Regions from separate parts of the Halobacillus sp. GSS1 genome, predicted to be linked through region 1. Evidence: predicted binding sites of a transcription regulator. Region 1 holds the regulator's gene; each other region holds the start of a gene.
What was found. Region 1 encodes Rex, which represses fermentation and respiration genes when NADH is low (regulators of the CRP and FNR family bind a similar motif). Its sites were predicted from a motif close to TTGTGAAATATTTCACAA; they were not measured.
Positions count from the first base shown of each region.

Region 1 (4,488 bases):
AGCGCGGCAGAATCGGGTTCAGCATACTATTGTTCAAAATGACCGTGAATGTCCCGAAAAGGACCGACACGACCACGAGCCATTTATGAGGCAGTTTACTCAATCGTCTCACCCGCTTTCTTTCGATACGCGAACTAGTATTTACTATACCACCTGAGCTGTTCGTTAACCATGATTCCGCATGTTTCGACTGTAAGCGCCTTCTGTTCTCATGGAGGTTTACAGGGATTCTGAGAGCGGGTATGAGTGATAGCAACGAACAAAAGGAGGTTCTTTTAATATGGGACGTTTAGATAATAAAATTGCCGTCGTGACCGGATCGGCTACAGGAATCGGTGCGGCAACCGTAAAACGCTTCGCCAGTGAAGGGGCAACGGTCGTGTGCGGAGATATTAATGTAGAAGAAGTACAGAAAACCGTGGATGAAGTAAAGAACGAAGGTGGAAATGCAGAAGCAGTCGAACTTGATGTTTCTGATGTGGATAGTGTCCAGCAGTTCGCCAATTACGTAAAAGAGCATTACGGGAAAGTTGACATCCTGTTCAACAATGCGGGCGTCGATCAGGAAGGCGGAAAGGTCCACGAATACCCTGTGGAACTCTTTGATAAAATCATTGCCGTCGATTTGAGAGGTACGTTCTTGACGAGCAAGTACATCCTCCCCCTCATGCTTGAAAATGGAGGCTCTGTCATCAATACATCATCCATGTCCGGCCAGGCCGCAGATCTCGACCGCTCCGGATACAATGCAGCTAAGGGCGGCATCACCAACTTTACAAGAGCGATGGCGATCGACTATGCGCGTGAAGGCATCCGTGTCAACTCGATTTCTCCGGGTACCATCGAAACGCCGCTCGTTCAGGAACTTGCAGGGTCCAAGCAGGAAGAAGAAGGCCGGGAGTTCCGTGAAGCGAATAAATGGGTCACTCCGATGGGACGTCTGGGACGTCCAGAAGAAATGGCAAACGTCGCCCTGTTCCTTGCTTCTGATGAGAGTTCGTATGTGACAGGTGAAGACATCACCGCTGACGGAGGCATCATGGCCTACACGTGGCCGGGCAAGATGCTCATGGACAAAAGCTGGAAAGAAAATACCGAATAACATAAAAAAAAGCTCAGCGTCAGGCTGAGCTTCTTTTTTATTCTGCATTTTTATAATAAATCAAGTTGTCCGTCCATTCCCCAAACTCATGGATGAACCCTTTCCGGGTGCATTCATACTCAAGGCCGATACTCTCTGCCATCTTCATGGAAGGCGCATTATCCAAATTGATATGGGCCTCGACCCTGTGGTAATTCAATTGATCAAAAGCGATCCTTAACGCTTCAGCAACCGCTTCCTTGCCATAACCCTTCTCCCAATGCTGGTTATGCAGCGCATACCCGATTCTTCCCCACTGGAAATCATATCTTACTAAGGTAGAAAAATCGATCATCCCCACATGGGTACAGTCTTCCTTCAGAAAAACACCGAAGACATAGGCGGTATCCTCCATCGCTAACTGCTGATGTTTCTCCACGAGCTCATCAAACCATTCTTTCGTACAAACACTCATATCAAGACGGCCTTCATCATGGCGGCGCTTAGACGGAAAACGCCCCTCATATCCTTGAAGCCAGCTTTCATAATCTCTTTTCTCAAGCGGTCTAATGACCAATCTTTCTGTTTCTGAACCAAACGATAATGTTTCCAAACCCTTTCCTCCTAAAAAAAAGAGAGTGAGAAACCTCAATGATTTCACACTCGTATGTCTTTCTTATTGGTCTTCCTCTGCTTCCTCTTCGTTCAGTGGATAATGCTTCAGGAAATAAACGAGAGCCTGCAGCTCGATAGCAAGGTCGATATGATGAACCCTGACATTCGACGGCACACTGATTCTCGCTGGTGTAAAGTTGAGGATACCTGAGATCCCTGCATTCACCAATCTGTCGGCAATCCCTTGCGCAGCGGATGACGGAACCGTAAGAATAGCAACAGAAATGTCGCCGAGTTTTTCTTCTAAGTCGTCAATGTGCTCGACCCCGACTCCACCGACTTCAGAACCGATCCGCTCCTCGTTCGCATCGAAGGCGATTTCGATTTTCGTATTGTTGTTTTTCGTGAAATTGTAGTTTAAAAAAGCCGTCCCCAGATTTCCGACACCAATCAACGCGACACGTGTCGTTTCATCCTGGTCGAGCGTTTTTCTGAAAAAGGAGAGCAAATACTCGACGTTGTAGCCGTATCCTTTTTTCCCGAGTGCTCCGAAATAGGAAAAATCGCGGCGGATCGTCGCTGAATCGACTTTGACCGCATCGCTCAGTTCCTTCGAAGACACACGCAGTTTGCCCTGGGTATGAAGGTTATTCAAAAAGCGATAATAGAGCGGCAGCCGCTTCGCTGTCGCCTGTGGAATCTTCGTTTGTTCGATATCCATTAGCACCGGACTCCTTTATCTGTTTCTCGTGTAGTCGCCATTCTTCCCGCCTGTCTTTTCTTTCAAGTAGGTCGGGCCGATGACCATTCCTTTATCTAACGCTTTGCACATATCGTAAACCGTGAGAGCTGTGGCGGAGGCGGCCGTTAGCGCTTCCATTTCCACCCCTGTGCTCCCCTTCGTTTTGACGGAAACCTCGATGTGTAAGGTCGGCTGATCTTCTGTATCCCAATCAAAGGACACATCAATGCCTTTTAAAGACAACGGATGGCACATGGGAATCCAGTCGGACGTGTTTTTCGCTGCCATGATGCCTGCGACCTGGGCTACGGAAAGGACGTCCCCTTTTCCGATCTCATGGTTGGTGATTTTATGATAAATCTCTTCGTTCAATTGTACACTTGTTGCTGCGATGGCCGTCCGTACAGAATCTTTTTTGTCTGAAATATCCACCATACGGGCGTGGCCCTGATCATTAAAATGACTGAACTCCGCCATTTTCTTCTACCCCTTTTTGTAAACAGTACTGATTGAAACACTACTCTTATTCTACCAAAAAATCAAACGGAAGTCGTTAAAGATTTCACATACTTCAGGAGCATTGTGTTGCTAGGGGACGCGCCTATGAGATACACTGATTTTATTGAGGTGAAACGACATGATTCTCATGCAATTGAACCAATTGACGAAGCGTTTCGGCGCCGAGTTGATTTTATCGAATATCAAATTGGAAGTGCAGATGAACGACCGGATTGCCATCGTCGGTCGGAACGGAGCAGGAAAATCGACCTTGCTCAAAATGATGGCTGGTGAAATGAGCCACGATGAGGGCAATATTTTCAAATCGAAAGAAACCACGATGGGCTACCTGGCCCAAAATACAGGGCTGCAGTCAGAGGAAACCATTTGGAACGAGATGGAGAAGGTGTTCGAACACCTGAAGGACCTGGAGAAAGAACTCCGCTCCATGGAAGTGCAGATGGCGGACCCCGAACTGCTCGACGATCAAAAACGCTACCAGCAGCTGCTGACGGATTACGACCGCAAGCAGGAATACTTCAAGACGGCCGGCGGCTATCAGTATGAAGCAGATATCCGCGGCGTGTTGAACGGGTTGAATTTCAAAAACTTCAACTGGGACACACCGATTAACTCCTTGAGTGGCGGGCAGAAAACACGCCTGGCGCTCGGAAAGCTGCTGCTCACCAGTCCGGATGTCCTCATCCTCGATGAGCCGACCAACCACTTGGACATCGATACACTGAGCTGGCTTGAAGGTTACCTGCAGGGCTATCAAGGAGCCGTCGTCATCGTCTCCCACGATCGCTATTTCCTGGACAAGATCGTCAACACCGTGTACGAAATCGCGTTTCAATCATCCAAGCGGTACCACGGCAACTACAGCGACTATTTGAAAAAGAAAGAAGCGGACTACGAACAGGAACTCAAACGCTTTGAGAAGCAGCAGGAAGAAATCAAGCGTATGGAAGATTTTATTCAGAAGAACATCGTCCGGGCGACGACAAGTAAACGGGCCCAAAGCCGCCGTAAGCAGCTGGAGAAAATGGACAAGCTTGAAAAGCCGAAGGACGACAACCAATCGGCGAAGTTCAGTTTCCAGACAGCGAAACGAAGCGGCAACGATGTGCTGAAGCTGCGCAACTATGCGTTCCGTTATGATGACAGTGAAAATTACCTTTTTGACAACGTATCCCTTGATTTGAACCGTGGCGATTCTGTGGCGCTCGTCGGTCCAAATGGTGTCGGAAAAACAACGTTATTGAAGACACTCATCGGTGACTTGGAACAGTCGAAAGGTGAAAAGCTGATCGGAACGAACGTGCAAATCGGTTATTACGATCAGGAGCAGACAAAACTGAACTCAACGAAAACGGTTTTGAACGAGCTCTGGGACGAATATCCGATGAAAAACGAAAAGGATATCCGCACCATCCTCGGCAATTTCCTTTTCTCAGGAGAAGATGTGCTGAAGCCTGTCTCCGCGCTCAGTGGTGGCGAAAAAGCGAGACTGTCCTTAGCAAAATTGATGATGCAGGAAGCGAACTTTTTG
Region 1 is NZ_JAFLHE010000004.1:5,004-9,491, reverse strand. It holds gene J0K78_RS10360 (MDR family MFS transporter) at 1-103, opposite strand, end outside; gene J0K78_RS10355 (SDR family oxidoreductase) at 281-1,102, shown strand; gene J0K78_RS10350 (GNAT family N-acetyltransferase) at 1,140-1,694, opposite strand; gene J0K78_RS10345 (redox-sensing transcriptional repressor Rex) at 1,758-2,417, opposite strand; gene moaC (cyclic pyranopterin monophosphate synthase MoaC) at 2,433-2,915, opposite strand; gene J0K78_RS10335 (ABC-F family ATP-binding cassette domain-containing protein) at 3,076-4,488, shown strand, end outside.

Region 2 (4,488 bases), on a different contig from region 1:
ATCTGACGACTGTCCCGCTCATCCTCTCGAATATAATCTTCGGACGACTGCTGCAGCTTTTCTTTCTTCTCTTCAAGCTGCTGATAGATTTTCAGATCGCGAAAACCGTAAAGCCATTCCGCCGCTTCGGTCGATAACTCCCCGCGTGCCTGTCTTACACGACTGGCTAGTTTTCGCTGTTTCACCGTGTACCAGGCTGGAATCAGCAGCCCTGTAACGATGAGGCCCAAAAGAAGAACGATGGCTATAGAAATAGAGAAGATGGATGTGAAAACAATCGTCCCCAGGAAGATGATGACAAGGACGACTGGTGGATAATACACACGCAAAAAGAAGTTTTGCAGACTCTCCACATCGCCCACAATACGTGAAAGCAAATCTCCACTCCGGTATTTCTGAAAAATTCTAGGAGCATGAGGTTCTAATTTTTTATAAAAAGCAAGCCGCAGGTTACTTAAAATCGTAAAGGTTGCCCTGTGTGAGAAATACCTTTCCGCATAACGCCCGAGTGCTCTCGCAAATCCGAACAGCTTTAAGAAGGCGATGAGCACCGTCAATGCATACAACGGAGGGATGAGGGCCGCTCTGGATATTAAATATCCACTGGCGCCAAACAGTCCGACCGCCGACATTCCGGCAAGAAAACCAAAGACGATGGAAAGCACAATGTCCCTTTTTTCCAATGCAACTAAACGGATGACTTCCTTCATTTCTTTCATGCGGAGTCCCCTCCTTGCTGGACGGTCACCATATCCCTGTACTCTTTCACCGTTGTCAGCAGTTCTTCGTGTGTACCTTTTCCGATAAGGCGACCACGATCGAGCAGCAGAATCTGATCGGCCTTTTTGATTGTATGCAGACGGTGAGCAACGGTGATGATCGTCGCTGTCTTCGCAAGCTCTTCCATAGAAGCTTGCAACACCCGTTCTGTTTTCAGATCCAGACCTGTGGTCGGTTCATCAAACAGAATGACGGAAGGCTTTTTAAGAAATGTACGCGCAAGAGCGAGGCGTTGTTTCTCGCCTCCCGAAAGTCCGCGTCCCGCTTCTCCAACCGGGGTATCGTACCCTTTTTCCAATGAAGCGATCAACTCAGAAATCCCCGCCTTCTCGGCGGCCTCAAAAATTTCCTCTTTGGAATGATTCCCTCGTCCGCCAATGGCAATGTTCTCAGCAATCGTTCCAGAAAATAAATAGGGATGCTGAGAAATGTAGCTTACCTGAGAAAACCATTCTCTTTCCTCATAGTCAAAGAGAGAACGATTATTGATTTCGATAGCTCCTGAGGACGGTTTAGCAAGGCCTGCTAAAAGATGGAGAAGCGTTGATTTTCCCGATCCGCTTTTACCGACGATGGCGACTTGATGATAAGGCGTGATGGTTGCTGCCAACCCCTCCATCGAAAAACCTTTATCGTAGGAAAAGCTTACTTGATCGAGCTTGATCTCAGGAGGCTGGCCCTCTTCAAGCTTTCTTCTTCCCCACTGAATCTGCTTTTCTTCTTTTTCAACCTCTTCTGAAAGCAGGTTTGCCGCACCCGAAGCACCTCTCCCCGTATGAAAGGCACTACCGAAGTCTTTCAACGTCAAATAAAATTCCGGGGCAAGAATGAGAATAAAAAAGGCGGTAAAAAAGGAAACACTCTCATAAACGACGAGCCGGATCGCAATTTCTAATGCGATCAGACCGATACTGAGCATGGAAATGAACTCAAGCATCAAGGAGGAGACAAAGGCGACTTTCAAGACTTCCATGGTGGCATCACGGAAGCCGAGGCTGCTCGATTCAATCTCTTCTTTTTGCTGCTTGGAACGTCCGAAAAGCTTTAATGTCGTCAAGCCTTGAAGTGTATCAAGAAACTTCCCGGAGAACATGTTCAACTTCTCCATCTGTTCTTCTGATTTCTTTTTTGTCATCACACCAATAATCGCCATAAATAACGGGATGAACGGTGCGGTGATGACCATAATCAGTCCTGAATAGATATGCTGGGTGAAAACCACGACAAGGATCATCAATGGAATGATCATTGTCTGGATCATTTGTGGAATATAACTGCTGAAATACCCATCAATCTCGTCCACGGAATCCATCAGTACACTGACTTTCCGTCCCGACTGCCCTTGTAAAGAAGCTTGAACGGGATTGCGGGCGTACTTTTCAATAATCGATTGACGGAAATAACGCTTCGCTTTGGAAGCAAGCTTTACGCCGGTACGGCCGTTCAGCCATGTGAACAGCGTCCGTCCAGCCAGCACAAAAAACAATCCTCCAAGAAGGGGAAGGATATCCTGAAAACGTTCCTCACCAAGAAAAATCCGGTCGACGATCGCCACAAAAAAATAGGATTGACCAATGATCGCAGCACCAATCAACACGGACGTGAGGACCAACAGCATGAAAACTTTTCGATCTGAGAAAGCTAGTCTGCTGAGGTGCTTCATTTATATAAAAACTCCTTAAAAGCCATTTTGTGAATTAATTCACATTATCATCATTATAATTCATGAAGCGGATGATTGCTAAAATAAATCTGATGATTCTATGACAATTCTATATCATCGTCCCCTTAATAAACAGCTATCATACTAACCGGATGGGCACATTTTCTCTATCTTTTCCCTCTATGTAATGATGGAGACATTTCAATGTGTGCGAGCATCTCCTTTCCTCTTTTGATAATCATCAAAAGTCCACATATTCGAATCCTTCGATGCCAGCGAAGAAAGCGGTCCTATTCAATACATTTTCACAAGAATTGATGATATAAAAAACTGCAGGGGGCTTATCCTGAAGGATTGGGGCGTGTTTGATCATGTTTAAAGTGGGGCTTGTGCGTTTTGTTTCCTGCTCATGTTTCCATCTGTGCTGCAACCATAGGAAAAGTAATCTACTCCAGGTCAGTCAGAGCGTTGTTTTATAAGGTAAGAAATTGTTTCAAGTGAGGATGAATGCGGGGAGCGCTGAGCATTAATCTGCAGCTTTAACGACGTATGGAGGGTGTCGTGTATTTTTCCAATGTTATCGTTCTTCTTTTCAAATTTACTTTCATAACTTTTGTGCTTAGAAATTATTTTGCGATGCAGAACGCAGCAAAATTCACCGGTTATAAATTTTGTTTTTTGCGGTTGCTTGACCAGTGAGAACAAGCCAGACCATATATAATAGAGTGAGCAAGCAAAACGTCCTCCTCTTTATTTTGATTGTTCCAATCCTTAAGGCAAGATCTGCAGATTCTTCCGGGAGGTGTTAGTGATCCCTTATACTTTATAAAGTTCTTCCTCGTTTCTCCCTTTCCATGACATCTGAAATTTCCAGTTGTGCTACTGAACATTATCAGCCCGCATTAGATACGGTTGGATTCACAATTCCTTCAGTAACCCACCCTTAATTTCTTCTCCTCTAAGATATCGTTAATTTTGTTAATAAAAAATTTAACTTTTTGAATACTTTTTACGTTAACAAGCCTTTACAAGCTTGTCAAAGTGAAATTTTTTTTAAATCGCCTATAACCTATGAGATGATAGGGCTTAAGGCGATTTTTTTCTAAAATGGATTTTGACAAGCGATTTTTATTCGTTAAGATAAAGTCTGTAAAGAAAAAATTTAATAAAGTTAATTGCTTTTACGCCTGTGAGGAGGTTTTTAATGACAAATCATCATGAAGAAAGCTCCCGACAGACCATTGAGCACGCGAAAGGACTTGTGATCGATTCCATTGCGGAAACGATGGATTTGTATGGAGTGACCCGGAGTGCAGGGACCTTATATGGGACGATGTACTTTGAGGATGATATGACGTTGGATGAAATGCGTGAAAAACTCGGAATGAGTAAGCCGAGCATGAGTACAGGAGTGAAAAAGCTCCAAAATTACAATATTGTGAAGCAGACATTCCGAAAAGGAACGCGCCGGCAGACTTTTGTCGCTGAGAAAGACTTCTTTAATTTCTTCTCCAACTTTTTTACAAAGAAGTGGTTGAGAGAAGTTAAAACCAACTTGGACGCAATCAAACATGCTCAGAAGGAATTGAAAGATGTCATGGAGGATTCAGAAGCGGACGAAGTTGTAAAACAAGAAGCAGAACAAATCTATCAGCAACTCGAAGCATCCAAACCTTATTACCATTGGCTGCAGAAGCTCGTCGATTCTATTGAGAGCGGAGAAATTTTCGATTTTCTTCCTGCCGACCAAGAAAAATAAGATACTGCCTCTCTAAATAACATTTCAGCTGATTGTTATTCTAGGGAGACGTATGGACTTTATAATTTACAGAATATTCAGATAATAACAAAAGGAGTGATGTCATTGCAATCGAATCAACATACATCTTTTTTCGCTAAAAACAAAGCCGCCATCATGCTCGGGACACTTTTAGGTGTTTTCGTCCTCTATATGGCCCTCACTAATGAAAACATTCAATGGGGCGGATTTATCGCCATGATTGTTTTCTATGCCCTCGTCTATTACATCGGTGCAGTCTTCGCTA
Region 2 is NZ_JAFLHE010000009.1:79,760-84,247, forward strand. It holds gene cydC (thiol reductant ABC exporter subunit CydC) at 1-719, opposite strand, end outside; gene cydD (thiol reductant ABC exporter subunit CydD) at 716-2,443, opposite strand; gene cudC (choline uptake/conversion transcriptional regulator CudC) at 3,648-4,202, shown strand; gene J0K78_RS15210 (high affinity choline transporter 1) at 4,359-4,488, shown strand, end outside.
Region 2: a site for Rex is predicted at 2,471-2,488, ahead of cydD (thiol reductant ABC exporter subunit CydD). Genes of this name have one in related genera too.

Region 3 (4,488 bases), on a different contig from region 1:
CATGAGGACCTTCTTACAAATGGAGGACCTTATCAACGAATCTACGATATTCAATATCAGGACAAAGAGAAAATTTTAAAGACATCTAATATTTCATAAAAGGAGGGAGACCATGGCTCGCAAACCCAAGCATGAACCAGAAACGAGCACCCATTTGAATCGATTTAAATATACGCAGGACCAGGCGATTGAGAAGCCGTTCAACTGGGCTCAAATGTGGCGGCTGCTCAAGTACTTGAAGCCCTATGCCAAAACATTGCTGCCTGTTGCGATCATTGCGATGCTCGTATCCACGATCGTGAGACTGGTTGTTCCCGTTTTAATTGGTCAAGTAGCCATCAACATGGCGATTGCTGATGGGAACACCAATCTATTGATCCAACTTGTGGTTGGAATTGCCATCATGTATTTACTCAGCTATATCGGCAATGCACTTAGAATTAAATATGTGAACATTCTCGGTCAGAATGTGATCTATGACTTGAGGCAGCATTTATTTTCCCACGTCCAACGACTTTCGCATAAGTTTTTTGACTCAAGGTCCGCGGGTTCTATCCTCGTCCGGATCATGAACGACATTAACTCCCTGCAGGAATTGTTCACGAATGGGATCATCAACCTGCTGATGGACGTGGTCATGTTGACAGGAATTGTCGTCATTCTTTTAGTCTTCAGTCCAAAACTTGCCCTGGCGATTCTAGTCATTCTGCCGATCATGTTTTATATATCAACGAAGCTGCGCCGTAATATTCGCCGCTCCTGGCAGAACGTACGGATTCAACAATCGAGGCTGAATTCGCATTTGAATGAAAGCCTCCAGGGGATTCGCATTACTCAATCTTTTTCTCAGGAAAAAGAAAATATAGAGTACTTCAATGGTGTGAATACGGATAACTTCGAATCCTGGAACACAGCTTCAAGGAAAAGTGCCATGTTCCGTCCATTTGTTGAGATGAGCAATGCGGTTGGAACGGTCATCCTAGTCGCGTATGGTGCTCACTTAATCCTGGAGTCCAGTATCCTGGTAGGGGACTTCGTCATGTTCGCTTTCTTCCTTGGTATGTTCTGGGAGCCGATTTCCCGTTTAGGACAGATGTATAACCAGCTCCTGATGGCTATGGCTGCTTCTGAGAGGATTTTTGAATTCCTGGATGAGGAACCAAACGTGGAGGAGAAGAAAGATGCCATTGAGCTGAAAGACATGAGGGGACATATTGAATTTGATCATGTCCAATTCGCCTACGATTCTAAGCGCATCGCCCTTCACGACATCAACCTTGAAATGAAGGAAGGGGAGACCGTCGCTCTTGTCGGTCATACAGGGTCCGGAAAGTCGACAATCGCGAACTTAATCAGTCGTTTCTACGATCCGACCAAGGGAGCAGTCAAAATTGATGGGGTAGACCTGAAGAATGCCACGATTGATAGTGTCCGTCAGCAGATTAGTGTGGTCCTGCAGGATACGTTCATCTTCTCAGGTACAATTATGGAAAACATCCGTTTCGGACGCCCGGATGCTTCCGATGAAGATGTCATCGAAGCGGCAAAAGTCGTTGGAGCAGATGATTTTATCCAGCGTCTTAATAACGGTTATGAAACAGAAGTCGAAGAGCGGGGAAATATCCTTTCTGCCGGTGAGCGACAGCTCCTGTCCTTCGCCCGTGCGCTCCTTGCCAACCCAAGAATTCTCATTTTGGATGAGGCAACGGCAAGTATCGATACAGAAACCGAACTTAAAATCCAGCAGGCGCTTCGTAAACTGCTGAAAGGACGGACAGCGATCATGATTGCCCACCGCTTGTCCACGATACGAGAAGCAGACAACATTTTCGTCCTTGAAAATGGACGCATCCTGGAACAAGGTTCACATGATGAACTGATGGATCAGGAAGGCGAGTACTACGACCTTGTAAAAGCCCAGTTCCAAATGCTTGATGCTATATAATGCTTCAAAAAGACACCGGTTAGCGGTGTCTTTTTTTGTTCAACTAAATGGCAGTTTTCTTGAAGACTCAGTTTCGAGATGTTTGGGGGCTTCGTTTGCCATATTTGGAGTCAGGGGTGGCTGGGAAGCTACTCGCTTTCCTGTGGGGGAGTGCCGAGCTTCCTCGGGCTACGCCCTGCGGGATCTCGCCGATCTCCTTTCTCCCACGGGAGTCTCGCAGCTTCCCAGCCACCCCATTCGATAAAGGGGATAACGAACCCCTTTGCCAAGTTGGAAGGTCTTCCTCTATCCCGATTGTTGTAAGCATAAAACGCTCTGTATCAAGCTTTTAGGGTTCAATCACCCCGGCATGGGAGTTTCATGCTTATACTCCCATCAAACTGAAAAGCTGAAGATTGGAAAGTGGTTTCGGGATAGTTATATAGCAAAGGGGCGGAGGGGAATGGCGAGACTCCTGCGGGAAAAGAGTGCTTAGTGAGACCCCACAGGACGCAGTCCGAGGAGGCTCACCGCGCTCCCGCGGAAAGCGAGCTATTCCCCGTAGCCCCCATCCACTCAACAAAAGTCTCGAAACTGAGTCTTCCACTAAAGGGAGCTATAGTAAGAAGGAGTGTGTTTGTAATTGCTATTCTTAAGTTACATGGATGTAGCAATGGGGAAGAGGAGAAATAGGCATAATGTTCGACACTAGGAAGATGTTGGGGTAATATTTTCATATAATAGACACTTTGTGAAGGATGTCACAAAATCGTCAACAACCATCTGACCATGAACCGTTTTCAAGCTTTATACTAACGGTAGTATGACCGATTTTAGTTAGGGGGAAGAAAGATGTTTGGTTTTGAAACCGTTGAATTGAGCCGGGCGCTTACAGCTATGACACTGCTTTTCCATGCGATTTTTGCGACGCTTGGTGTCGGCGTTCCTGTACTCGTATCGATTGCCGAGCTCATCGGAATTAAGAAAAAAGATCCACACTATACATTGCTTGCCCGCAGGTGGACACGCGGCTATACGATTACTGTAGCTGTCGGAGTAGTAACAGGTACGGCGATCGGCCTGCAGTTATCATTAATTTGGCCAAGTTTTATGCAGTTGGCAGGGAATGTCATTGCGTTGCCGCTTTTCATGGAAACGTTCGCGTTTTTCTTTGAAGCGATTTTCCTTGGCATTTATTTATATACATGGGACAGGTTTAAGAAACCAATCTATCACTGGATCTTATCCATACCTGTGGTCATCGGGGGGACGTTGTCCGCTTTTTTCATTACCACAGTCAATTCTTTTATGAACACACCTCAGGGTTTCGAAATGGAGGATGGACGCTTTACAGCGGTTGACCCAATAGCGGCAATGTTCAACCCTGCAACCCCGACCAAAGTGTTTCATGTGATTTCCTCTTCCTATTTAACAGCCGCTGCGGTACTTGCAGGTATTGCGGCCTTCATTATTCTCGTGAAAAAAGGGTCGTTATATCATAAAAAAGCGTTGAAGCTTACGGTTACGATGACGTTTCTATTTGCGATTCTGACAGCTGTTGCCGGCGACTTTTCTGCTAAATTCCTTGCTGAATACCAGCCGGAAAAATTGGCGGCAGGGGAGTGGCATTTTGAAACAGAGGAAGGGGCGGACCTTGTTGTATTTGGTACGTTGAATGAAAACAATGAAGTAGAGAATGCGATTCGGATCCCGAATGCGTTGAGTTTTCTTGCACACGGCGATTTTAATGCAGAGGTTGAAGGGTTAAATGAAACTCCGGAAGAGGAACGGCCACCTCTATGGATCCACTACATGTTCGACCTTATGGTCAGCATCGGATTCTACACACTCGGCATTTCACTTCTATTCCTCATTTTTTGGAAGATTAAAAGATGGAACGAATACAACCCGCTTCTGTTATGGGGCATTGTAGCTACAGGTCCTCTGACCATGTTTGCGATCGAGTTTGGCTGGATTTACGCAGAAGTAGGACGCCAACCGTGGATTTTACGTGGATTCATGACCGTTGCAGAAGGTGCGACAACCTCTCCGTATGTATTCTCGATGTTCATTCTTTTTGCGGCAGTGTACCTCGTGCTCGCTATGGGATGTCTTATGACATTACGGAAAATATTCAAAGGAAAACCGGCTGAATTGGAATTGGAACACCGTTATCCTCAGACAGCCGCTGCAAGCAGGGAGGGTGACTCATGAGTTATGAATTGATAGGAATTACCGTTCTCTGGCTCTTTCTTTATGGATATTTGATCGTTGCTTCCGTTGACTTCGGTGCTGGTTTCTTTGCCTATTATGCACGATTGACGAAGAAAGACCATTTGATCAATCAGCTGATTTCCCGGTATTTATCCCCTGTCTGGGAAGTGACCAACGTCTTCTTTGTCTTCTTTTTTGTAGGACTCGTTGGGTTTTTTCCGGATATGGCCTACTATTTTGGACAAACGCTTTTGATTCCTGGAAGCATCGCTATTGTCCTGCTCGCAATCAGAGGGTCCTTTTATGCATTTGAAAACTATGGATCGAAAGATAATTCTCTTTATATGTTC
Region 3 is NZ_JAFLHE010000001.1:45,551-50,038, forward strand. It holds gene J0K78_RS00245 (ABC transporter ATP-binding protein) at 1-99, shown strand, start outside; gene J0K78_RS00250 (ABC transporter ATP-binding protein) at 113-1,945, shown strand; gene J0K78_RS00255 (cytochrome ubiquinol oxidase subunit I) at 2,777-4,138, shown strand; gene J0K78_RS00260 (cytochrome d ubiquinol oxidase subunit II) at 4,135-4,488, shown strand, end outside.
Region 3: a site for Rex is predicted at 2,674-2,691, ahead of J0K78_RS00255 (cytochrome ubiquinol oxidase subunit I). Genes of this name have one in related genera too.